2 regions of the Terriglobus sp. YAF25 genome follow, and region 1 is predicted to be linked to the other one. Evidence: riboswitches for the same ligand, from Rfam matches in the RefSeq annotation. Region 1 holds a riboswitch; the other holds the start of a gene.
The links. Region 1 has a riboswitch for S-adenosylmethionine ahead of thrC (threonine synthase). Riboswitches for the same ligand answer to the same signal wherever they lie in the genome.
Positions count from the first base shown of each region.

Region 1 (3,545 bases):
GGAGTTCTTCTCGCTGGGAATCGAACCGGCCACCGGATTCATCTCCTCACCTGCGAGGACGGTGGTGTAGGTGCGTGTGCGGAGCAATGAGTCGGAGTGAGGCGCGGCGTCGGCGATCACGAAGACAGGATCGCCAGGAGCAAAGCCGATATTTACCTGCAGGTGCCGGCCATCTGTGGCGTCGATGCGGCCGACCAGTGCCAGTGGAAGATTCGACCACTGGTACTTTTTGATGCCGCCGTAGAGCGTGGTCTTCAGTAGCGCAACCGAGCCTGGAGCTCCGACGACCGGACGAGACTTCAGGTTCAGGTGTGGAGAGTCCTGATGAGTCGCGACGATGCGTGTGCCCGTTTCTACCGAGTCGGAGCCGATGACGGCAAAGACGACGGAGCGGTCGCGATTGTCGAAGATGAGCTTGGCGCCAGGCTTGATCTGTGAGGGAGACGTGAACTCGGTGAACCCTGCTGCTTTGGCCAGACGAAGGAACTCCGCCGTCGAGAGGCCGGCGCTCTTGGCGTGCCGCAGGTAGTCCTTGTAGGGGGCGGCAAAAGCGAAGACGTCGGACTTCTGCTGGGGCGTAAGCGTCAGCCAGGCGGACTTGGCGGCGACCTTGCCGTCCGGGTTCAACGGGGTCTCCTGCGCGGCGAGGGGAAGCGTGGCCACGGACGCAAAAGCAGCGGCTATGGCCGCGAAGGCTACGGTGCGAACCAGGAATTTCACCATGGCGGAAGAATAAACCGAAAAGGGTGGTTTTCCTGCAATTCAATGCACTTAGCCGCCGTTGACTGCTGCCATGGCTTGTCTGGAGGCGGATGGCGTGGTACAAACAATACATTCAAGCTAGCCCGCAAGGGCAAGCGCGAATTTCATGAAGAGTGGTTGAGGGACGAGCCCTGTGACACCACGACAACCGGACAGAACAAAGGCGTACCGGTGTCAACTCTCTCCTGGCGACAGGGAACATGAGATTCGGAGTAGGAAAGTTGCAAGTTCCCACCCCGCGCCTCCTCGTTCCTGAGTTAAGAGCGCCAATCAGAGAGACAGTCACACGTAAAGCCCTCCTCCACATGGAGAGCAAGGCCCTATGTCTTCCGGTGCGTGTGCGCCCTACGATCTGAAGTGCAAAGAGTGCGGCAAGAGCTATGGCAACCAGCCGCTTTCTGTCTGCGATGAGTGCTTTTCGCCGCTTGAGGTCTTTTACGACCTGGATGTGGTGAAGGGCAGCGTGACCCGGGAGTCCATCGCTGCCGGGCCGGCAAGCATCTGGCGCTATCGTGCGCTGCTTCCTATTCCTGAAGGCTTCCAGCCCGATCTCCCGGTTGGCTTCACCCCGCTGGTCAAGGCCAACAATCTGGGCAAGCGTCTCGGCGCTTCCGACATCTACGTGAAGAACGATGCCGTCTGCTTCCCGACGCTGAGCTTTAAGGACCGTGTCGTCGCCGTGGCGCTGGCCAATGCCCGCTACTTCGGGTTTGACACCGTCGGCGCCAGCTCGACCGGTAACCTGGCAAACTCAGTGGCAGCGCAGGCCGCCCGCCTGGGCTTGAAGAGCTGCATCCTGATTCCGGCGGACCTTGAGCCGGCAAAGATTCTGAATACGCTGATCTATGGCGCGCGGCTGGTGCGCATTGACGGCAACTATGACCATGTTAACCGTCTGTGCTCGTTGATCGCCGACCAGTACAGCTGGGGCTTCGTCAACGTGAACCTGCGGCCTTACTACGCTGAGGGTTCGAAGACGATGGGCTATGAGATCGCCGAGCAGCTCGGCTGGCGTTTGCCCGACAACGTCGTGGTGCCGATGGCCGGCGGTTCGCTAATCCGCAAGATCAAGAAGGCCTTCGACGAGCTGGTGTATCTCGGCATCGTTGAGGCAAAGCACGTGAAGTTCTTCGGAGCGCAGGCTACGGGCTGCTCGCCGATTACCCACGCGGTGAAGAACAATCTTGAGCGTCACGAGCCGCAGAAACCGAACACTATCGCCCGTTCGTTGGCGATCGGCAACCCGGCGGACGGCCCATACGCGGCTCGTCTAATCCGCGATACCGGCGGGTGGGGCGAAGATGTCTCCGACGTCGAAGTCGTCGCCGGCATTCAGGAGCTGGCAGAGACCGAAGGTATCTTCACGGAGACGGCAGGCGGCGTAACCACTGCGGTGACCGCGAAACTCTTCGCACAGGGCCGCATCGGTAAGGACGAGACCACGGTGGTCTGCATCACGGGCAACGGCTTGAAGACGACGGATGTGCTGCAGGGCCGCTATGACATCGGACGCGCGGTGAAGCCGCGGCTGGCCGAGTTCGACGCTTATCTACGGGAGCTGGATGGTTTGCCCGCGGAAGAGGCCGAGCTGGTGGCTCAGTAATGCTGAGCTAAGGCTCAGTTCGCTGAGCTGTGGCTCAGGTGGACGAGAAACAGAAAGAGCAGGGAAGATTCAAATGTCAATCAAAGTACTTTTGCCGACTGCCTTTGTCCGCCACACTGATGGCGTGAAGAAGGTTGATTCCGCTGCCACCAACCTGCCGGGCCTGGTCGACGACCTGGGCGTGAAGTTCCCGGCGCTGGGAGCGCATATCAAGGACGAGCAGGGCAAGCTGCGCCCGTTCATCAACGTCTACGTGAACGATGAGGACATCCGCTTTCTGGGCGGCGAGACGCATACCTTTGAGGACGGAGATGAGATTATGCTGATTCCGTCTATCGCCGGTGGGTGTGTGTAGGAATTCGTTCTCTGCATGAAGTAAGAAAGCCCGCCGTCCGGCGGGCTTTTGCTTTTGTTGAGGATGACTACGGATAAGGAAACAGTCGCGCGGAGCGCGATAGAGCGAACGAAGTTCGTTGGGGATCCAACCCTTGCGCTTCGCGAAAGAATGGGGCAACGAGAATGTGCTTGCGTCGTAGTTTGGTGGCGGTGCGAAAGCGGGTCCTTCGCATTCGCTCAGGATGACAGGCGAAGAGACTACACTACAGCGACCGAAGCCGTCTGCAGGCCTCATCCAACGCATCGTCCTTCTTTGCGTAGCAGAAGCGCAGCAGGTTCTCTCCTTTGCCTGCACGGAAGAATGCTGAACCAGCCACGGCAGCTACGCCAACCTGCTTGAGCAGGTTGCGCGCCTTCTCCTTGGAGGTGGAGCCCTCCACGCGGGTGACATCGGCGAGGATGTAGTACGCTCCCTGCGGGACCGTTGGCGTGAGCCCTGCATCTGCAAGCGCGGCTACCGTCTTGTCACGCTTGGCGACATACTCGGTCTGCATCTCGGTGTAGAAGCTGTCGGGAAGGTCGCACAGGCCTGCGGCCACACCATGCTGCAGCGGCGCCGGAGCGGAGATAAAGAGCAGGTCGTGGAAGTAGGCGATGGATGGGGTCCAGCGCTTACTGGCATGCAGGTAGCCGAGACGCCAGCCGGTGACAGAGAAGGTCTTTGAGAAGCCGGCGATGGTGATCGTTCGCTCCGCCATGCCGGGCAGTGTCGCCGGGGAGATATGCTCGTGACCGTCGTAGAGGAAGTATTCGTAGATCTCGTCGGTGATGACGAAGAGATCGG
Region 1 covers NZ_JBFRCY010000155.1:6,830-10,374, reverse strand. Annotated here, with positions in the region: gene AB4043_RS08500 (peptidase M18) at 1-723, opposite strand, end outside; SAM riboswitch class I at 864-969, shown strand; gene thrC (threonine synthase) at 1,085-2,365, shown strand; gene AB4043_RS08490 (MoaD/ThiS family protein) at 2,439-2,720, shown strand; gene AB4043_RS08485 (pyridoxal phosphate-dependent aminotransferase) at 2,965-3,545, opposite strand, start outside.

Region 2 (5,731 bases), on a different contig from region 1:
GAGACCTCCGGTGCACCGGCGAAATCTATGAGCGGGACCAATCAGCGCGGCAGTAACGGCACGGCAACCATGACCGGTTCCGGCGTCGGCATGCCCGCCCTCGCCTACCGCATCGCACAGCAGCCGGCCTTTCGCGGCGGCATGGTTCTGGATAAGACAGGCCTCAACGGCTACTACGACTTCACGTTGCAATGGGAGGCCGGCGAGAACGCGGGTTCTTCGCTCATCACGGCACTCCGCGAGCAGTTGGGCCTGAAGCTTTCCTCAGAAAAGACCTCCGTCGATGTGCTGGTGATCGATCGCGCCGAGAAGCCAGCCGAGAACTAGAGTTCAGCTATCCTCAGGCCTGGGGCGTTGCCCAGGGCCGATATAGAACGCGCCTTCAGCGCTTAGAACAATGGCGCCCTTTTTGTTTGTCATTTCGTAGCGCAGCGAAGAAATCTGCTTCTCTCATTTTCTCTGCCGGGGTGCCCTCGCAACGCTAGAGCATTTTCCTGTAGGCGTAGAGTAGGGCTTCGGCATCTATGGGCGTTTTCCGCAATGAAAACGCCGCTGCGCTCTTCTTCCGGGATACCCAGCAACAGGAAAAATGCTCTAGGTGGGTAAGGAAGGCCGAAATTTTCTAACAAAACGCACATCGAATTTTGCTGATACGCCTAGGCGCGTCCTACAAATTGCTTCGAACCCAGACACCGTTTATCATCAGAACGACATCAAGAGTTGAGCTCACTGCTCAACGCCAACCTGCCCCGAGCAAGGTGGCGTCCCGTCTGGGAGATGTGGCCTGTCCGGCAACTTCGGGAAAAGCCGCACATCCGTGATTTCTTTTGATGGACCAGTAAGAAAGGGTTCGATACGCATGTGTGCACCAAAACAGCAGTTCGCCAGTGATAACTACGCCGGAATCTGTCCTGAGGCATGGGCCGCCATGGCCGAAGCCAATGTCGGACACGAAAGCGCCTATGGTGCAGACTCATGGACAGCACAGGCGGCGGATGCCTTCCGCACGCTCTTCAGCACCGACTGCGATGTCTTCTTCGCCTTCAATGGAACAGCCGCCAACTCCCTCGCGCTTGCAGCTCTGAGCCAGAGCTATCACAGCGTCATCTGCTCGGAGCTGGCGCACGTCGAGACCGACGAGTGTGGCGCGCCTGAGTTCTTCTCCAATGGCGCCAAACTTCTCGTCGCTCCCTCGTCGAATGGCAAGCTAACGCCCGATGCGATCCGTCTGATCGCATCTCGGCGCACCGACATTCACTATCCCAAGCCGCGCGTTGTCACCATCACCCAGCCGACCGAGACCGGCCTGGTCTACACCCTCGAAGAGATCCGCTCCATCGCAGACGCGTGCCGCGAGCTCGACCTGCGTCTCCACATGGATGGAGCGCGCTTTGCCAATGCCTGTGCGACGCTCAACTGCACGCCTGCCGCCATGACCTGGGAGGCCGGAGTGGACGTTCTCTGCTTCGGTGGAACTAAGAACGGCATGGCCGTCGGCGAAGCCGTGATCTTCTTCGATCGCACGCTCTCGCAGGACTTCGACTATCGCTGCAAACAGGCAGGCCARCTTGCCTCCAAGATGCGCTTCCTCGCTGCCCCCTGGGTCCGCATGCTCGAGGGCGGAGCCTGGCTGCACCGCGCGGCCCACGCCAACACCTGCGCCAGAACATTTGCGGAGAAGATCGCTGGTCTGCCCAACATCGAGCTCATGTTCCCGGTCGAGGCCAATGGCGTCTTCGTGAAGATGCCGCCGGCCATCGCCGAAGCACTGCGCGCCAGAGACTGGAAGTTCTATACCTTCATCGGCGGCGGCGCACGCTTCATGTTCGCGTGGGATACCTCGCTCGACTGCCTCGAATCGCTGGTCGAGGACTTCCGCGCCGTAAGTACTGCCCTTTGATCGAAGCATCCATTTGAGTAGATGATTCGACAATGCCATTTACTGCCGCGCATGCCGTCGCAGCTCTACCGTTCCGCAGGACGCGGCTGAACACAGCCGCGCTTGTGGTCGGCTGTCTGTCTCCGGATTTCGAGTATTTTCTCAGGCTCGTGCCGCGCGGCAGCTTTGGCCATACCCTGCCTGGAGCTTTGCTACTCGATCTCCCACTGTCTTTGGCCGTGCTGTGGCTTTTCCAGCAATATGTCGCGGATGCACTCATCGCCACAGCGCCTCGTCTATTCCCTCTCCGTCAGAACCCCATGGGGAAGATTTTTACGTCGAGTATCCCAACCTTCTTCGTCATGGTGCTCTCTATCCTGCTTGGGGCGGCTACTCATATCATCTGGGATGCCTTCACCCATCCAGGCTTTTGGCCCTACCGCCATCTCCCGTTATTGAAGTACAACCTGCAACTTCCGCTTGACGGCTTTATTGAGGTATTTAAACTCCTTCAATATGTCAGTACTGCGCTCGGGTTGTGCGTGCTCGCAGTGCTATGGCGCCGCTGGGTGTTTACCACTTCGCATCGGCAGACACCCGCAGTAAGACGTCCGCTTTTGTCGATGGCAGCTTTGGCGTGTGCAGGTGCGTTCATACGCGCGGAATATGGAACTGGCTTTCTTCATCGTTTCAGAGGCTTTAATGTCTTTGCCTCAGAGACTCTCGTTAGCTTCATAAGCCTGCTTTGGATCATGTTGACCTTTTATGGTGTGTGGCTGCATCGGCAGCTAGGGAGAACAAAAGCCCATTGACATAGTCTGCCTATGTCATCCATTCTTACTGCCATAGTTTGTCTATGGCAGTAAGGAGCATTCTGTGAAGCCCAACGACATTCCGCCCGGCTCCCTCTCCCTTCTGATCCTCAACACCCTTTCGCGCCATGGCGAGATGCATGGCTACGAGATAGCCGAGTCGATCCTGCATACTTCCGGCGATGTGTTGCAGGTGGAAGAGGGCTCCCTGTATCCGGCATTACAGCGGCTTCTGGTCCAGGGATGGGTCTCCGCCGAGTGGGGCACGACCGCCGGCAATCGCCGCGCGCGCTACTACCGGCTGACCGCCGCCGGCCGCAAACAGCTCGCCACTGAGCTTTCGCACTTTCACCGTATCTACGGCGCGATTACCGCCGTGCTGCAGCCTGCCTGATCGCACCTCCGCTTCGCCAAGGAGACCACCATGCGCCAGCTTCTCCGCCGCCTCAGCATGCTCTTCCATCGCTCCCGCTTTAATGCCGACCTCGAAGAGGAGATGCGTCTCCATCTTGAGCTGCGTGAGCAGCAGCAGGTCGCCACCGGCCTTGCCCCTGAACAGGCACATCGCGAAACCCGTCGGCGCTTTGGCAACAACACCGTTCTGCGCGAGCGGAGTTTCGCCGCCTGGGGATGGAGCTGGCTCGAGTCCTTTGCACAGGACACGCTATACGGTCTGCGCTCCATGCTGCGCTCCCCCGGGCTCACCTGCGTCGCTTTACTCTCGCTGGCTCTCGGCATTGGCGCGAACACCGCTATCTTCAGCTTTCTCGACGCCATCGTGTTGCGCTCGCTGCCCGTCAAAGCTCCAGGGCAGCTCTTCATCCTCTCGCCGTCATCAGCTATGCCTTCTGGCAGACCGCGCTTGCCGGAGCGCCCGATGTCCTCAACCACACTGTCAAATTCGCCGACACCACCTTCACCATCATCGGCGTCGCCCCTCCTGGCTTCTTCGGCATCACCGTCGGACATGCGCCCGACCTTTGGATACCGATGGCGATGATGAACTCGCTGCCTGCTCACTACAAGGGCTATAAAGACAACTTCTACCAGTCCAATCTCATCTTCGGCCGTCTGAAACCCGGAGTCACGCACGCGCAGGCCGAAGCCGAGATCAATGTCCTGTATCAACAGATCACTCGCGGCTTCCCCGATGCCAGGCTCAATAACTACAACCTGTCTCATCTACAAACGGCTCACGTTGCGATTACACCAATTGCAACCGGCATCTCCGGGCTGCGTCACCAGTTCTCCGACCCATTGAAGCTCCTGATGGGCGTCACCGCCCTGGTGCTGCTGATCGCCTGCGCCAATATCGCCAACCTTCTCCTGGCGCGTTCCACCGCACGTGCTCGCGAGTTCGCAGTACGCCAGGCGCTCGGAGCGCAGCGCCTGCGTCTCGTCCGCCAGCTCCTCACCGAAAGCGTGATCCTTGCACTAGCTGGAGGCCTGCTGGGGATCGCCTTCGCTGTCGTCGCCGACCGCATGCTGCTGCGCATGATCTCCGGCGGCCCTGACGCCGACCTTATCCCCATCGACGTTTCGCTTAACCTGCCATTGCTGGGCTTCTCGCTTGCCGTTACCGTTGGAACGGCCGTGCTCTTCGGCATCGTGCCGGCGTTGCGTGCCTCCCAAGGCGAGGTGACCGGAGCCCTCAAAGATGGCCGCAGCAGCGCCAACGTTGCAACGCGGAATGTCCTTGGCAAAGTGCTCATCATCGCGCAAGTCTCCATATCCTTCGTCCTGGCTGTCGCCTCCGTTCTCTTCCTGCGTAGCCTGGTTAACCTCACGCACGTCGACACCGGCTTCCCCCGCGACGGTGTAATGCTCGTCAACATGGATTCCTCGGTCCTCGGCCTGAAAGGCGAAGACCCACGCATGATCTCCATGTTTTCCCAGATCGAAGATCGCGTCGCCGCCATACCTGGGGTGCACGGCGCCGGTTTTGCTTCGTTCACCTTCCATCAAGGAAGCTGGAACACTTCACTCAATATTCCCGGAACCGCCTACAACGATGCGGTCAACATCAAACACAACGTCATTAGTAATGGCTACTTCAATACCATGCAGATCCCACTGCTCGCCGGCCGCACTTTTGGCCCGCAGGACACGGCAACCTCGCACAAGGTCATCATCCTCAGCGAGAGCATGGTGCGCGATCTCTTTCCCGCCGGCGTCAATCCGATCGGCCGTCACATCTACATCGGGAAAGATCCCGAGCCCAGAAACGATGTTGAGGTCGTCGGCGTGGTGAAAGACGTGAAATTCGGCAATCTGCAGGAGCATCGCCAGTACATCGACTACGTTCCCAATCCGCAGCATCCGTGGGGTTATGGCACGCTCGCCGTCCGCTACACCGGCGACTTCAATGCGGTCTCCAAAGATGTACAGAACACCATTCATTCCATAAACCGTACCCTCACCATCAACCGCGTTACTACGCTCGACCGCGTGATCGAACGCAGCATCACCAACCAGACTCTTGTTGCCCAGCTTTCAACCTTCTTCGCCCTGCTCGCCGTCTTTCTGTCCGCGATCGGCATCTACGGACTGATGAGCTATCTCGTCAGCCGACGCACCAATGAGATCGGCATCCGCATGGCTCTCGGCGCCGCCCGTTCCAGCGTCGGCTGGATGATCATGCGCGAGATCGTCCTGCTCGTTGTCTCCGGTATTGCCCTGGGAGGCGCGCTCACCCTGGCCACCAACCAGCTGCTGCAGAGCCTGCTCTACGGTCTGAAGCCAACCGAGCCACTCAGCCTGGTGCTGGCCATTGTTGCCCTGCTCGCCATCGCTCTGCCTGCAGCCTGGCTACCCGCCCGCCGCGCCTCCCGCGTCAGCCCCATGGAGGCGTTGCGCTATGAGTAAGCAGCATCGCCATTCATCGTTGCTGCACCCCGGAGAAATAGGCAAAAAAACGGCAGGATCGGGATACCGCTCTCTGCTTTTTCTGGCGTAGCCTCAATCGCTAGGAGACTTAGCGGCATCTATCCGGATGCAGCTCAAGGTTTTTTTCCGCGCACGTCGTCGGTGTTCAGAAGGG
Region 2 covers NZ_JBFRCY010000487.1:78-5,808, forward strand. Annotated here, with positions in the region: partial or broken gene AB4043_RS18540 (TIGR03435 family protein) at 1-327, shown strand, start outside; SAM-I-IV-variant riboswitch at 706-809, shown strand; gene AB4043_RS18545 (threonine aldolase family protein) at 860-1,900, shown strand; gene AB4043_RS18550 (DUF4184 family protein) at 1,933-2,691, shown strand; gene AB4043_RS18555 (PadR family transcriptional regulator) at 2,756-3,085, shown strand; partial or broken gene AB4043_RS18560 (hypothetical protein) at 3,188-3,244, shown strand; gene AB4043_RS18565 (ABC transporter permease) at 3,322-5,556, shown strand.
Region 2: it holds a riboswitch for S-adenosylmethionine, as region 1 does, so the genes downstream of both, AB4043_RS18545 (threonine aldolase family protein) here and thrC (threonine synthase) in region 1, are expected to answer to the same signal.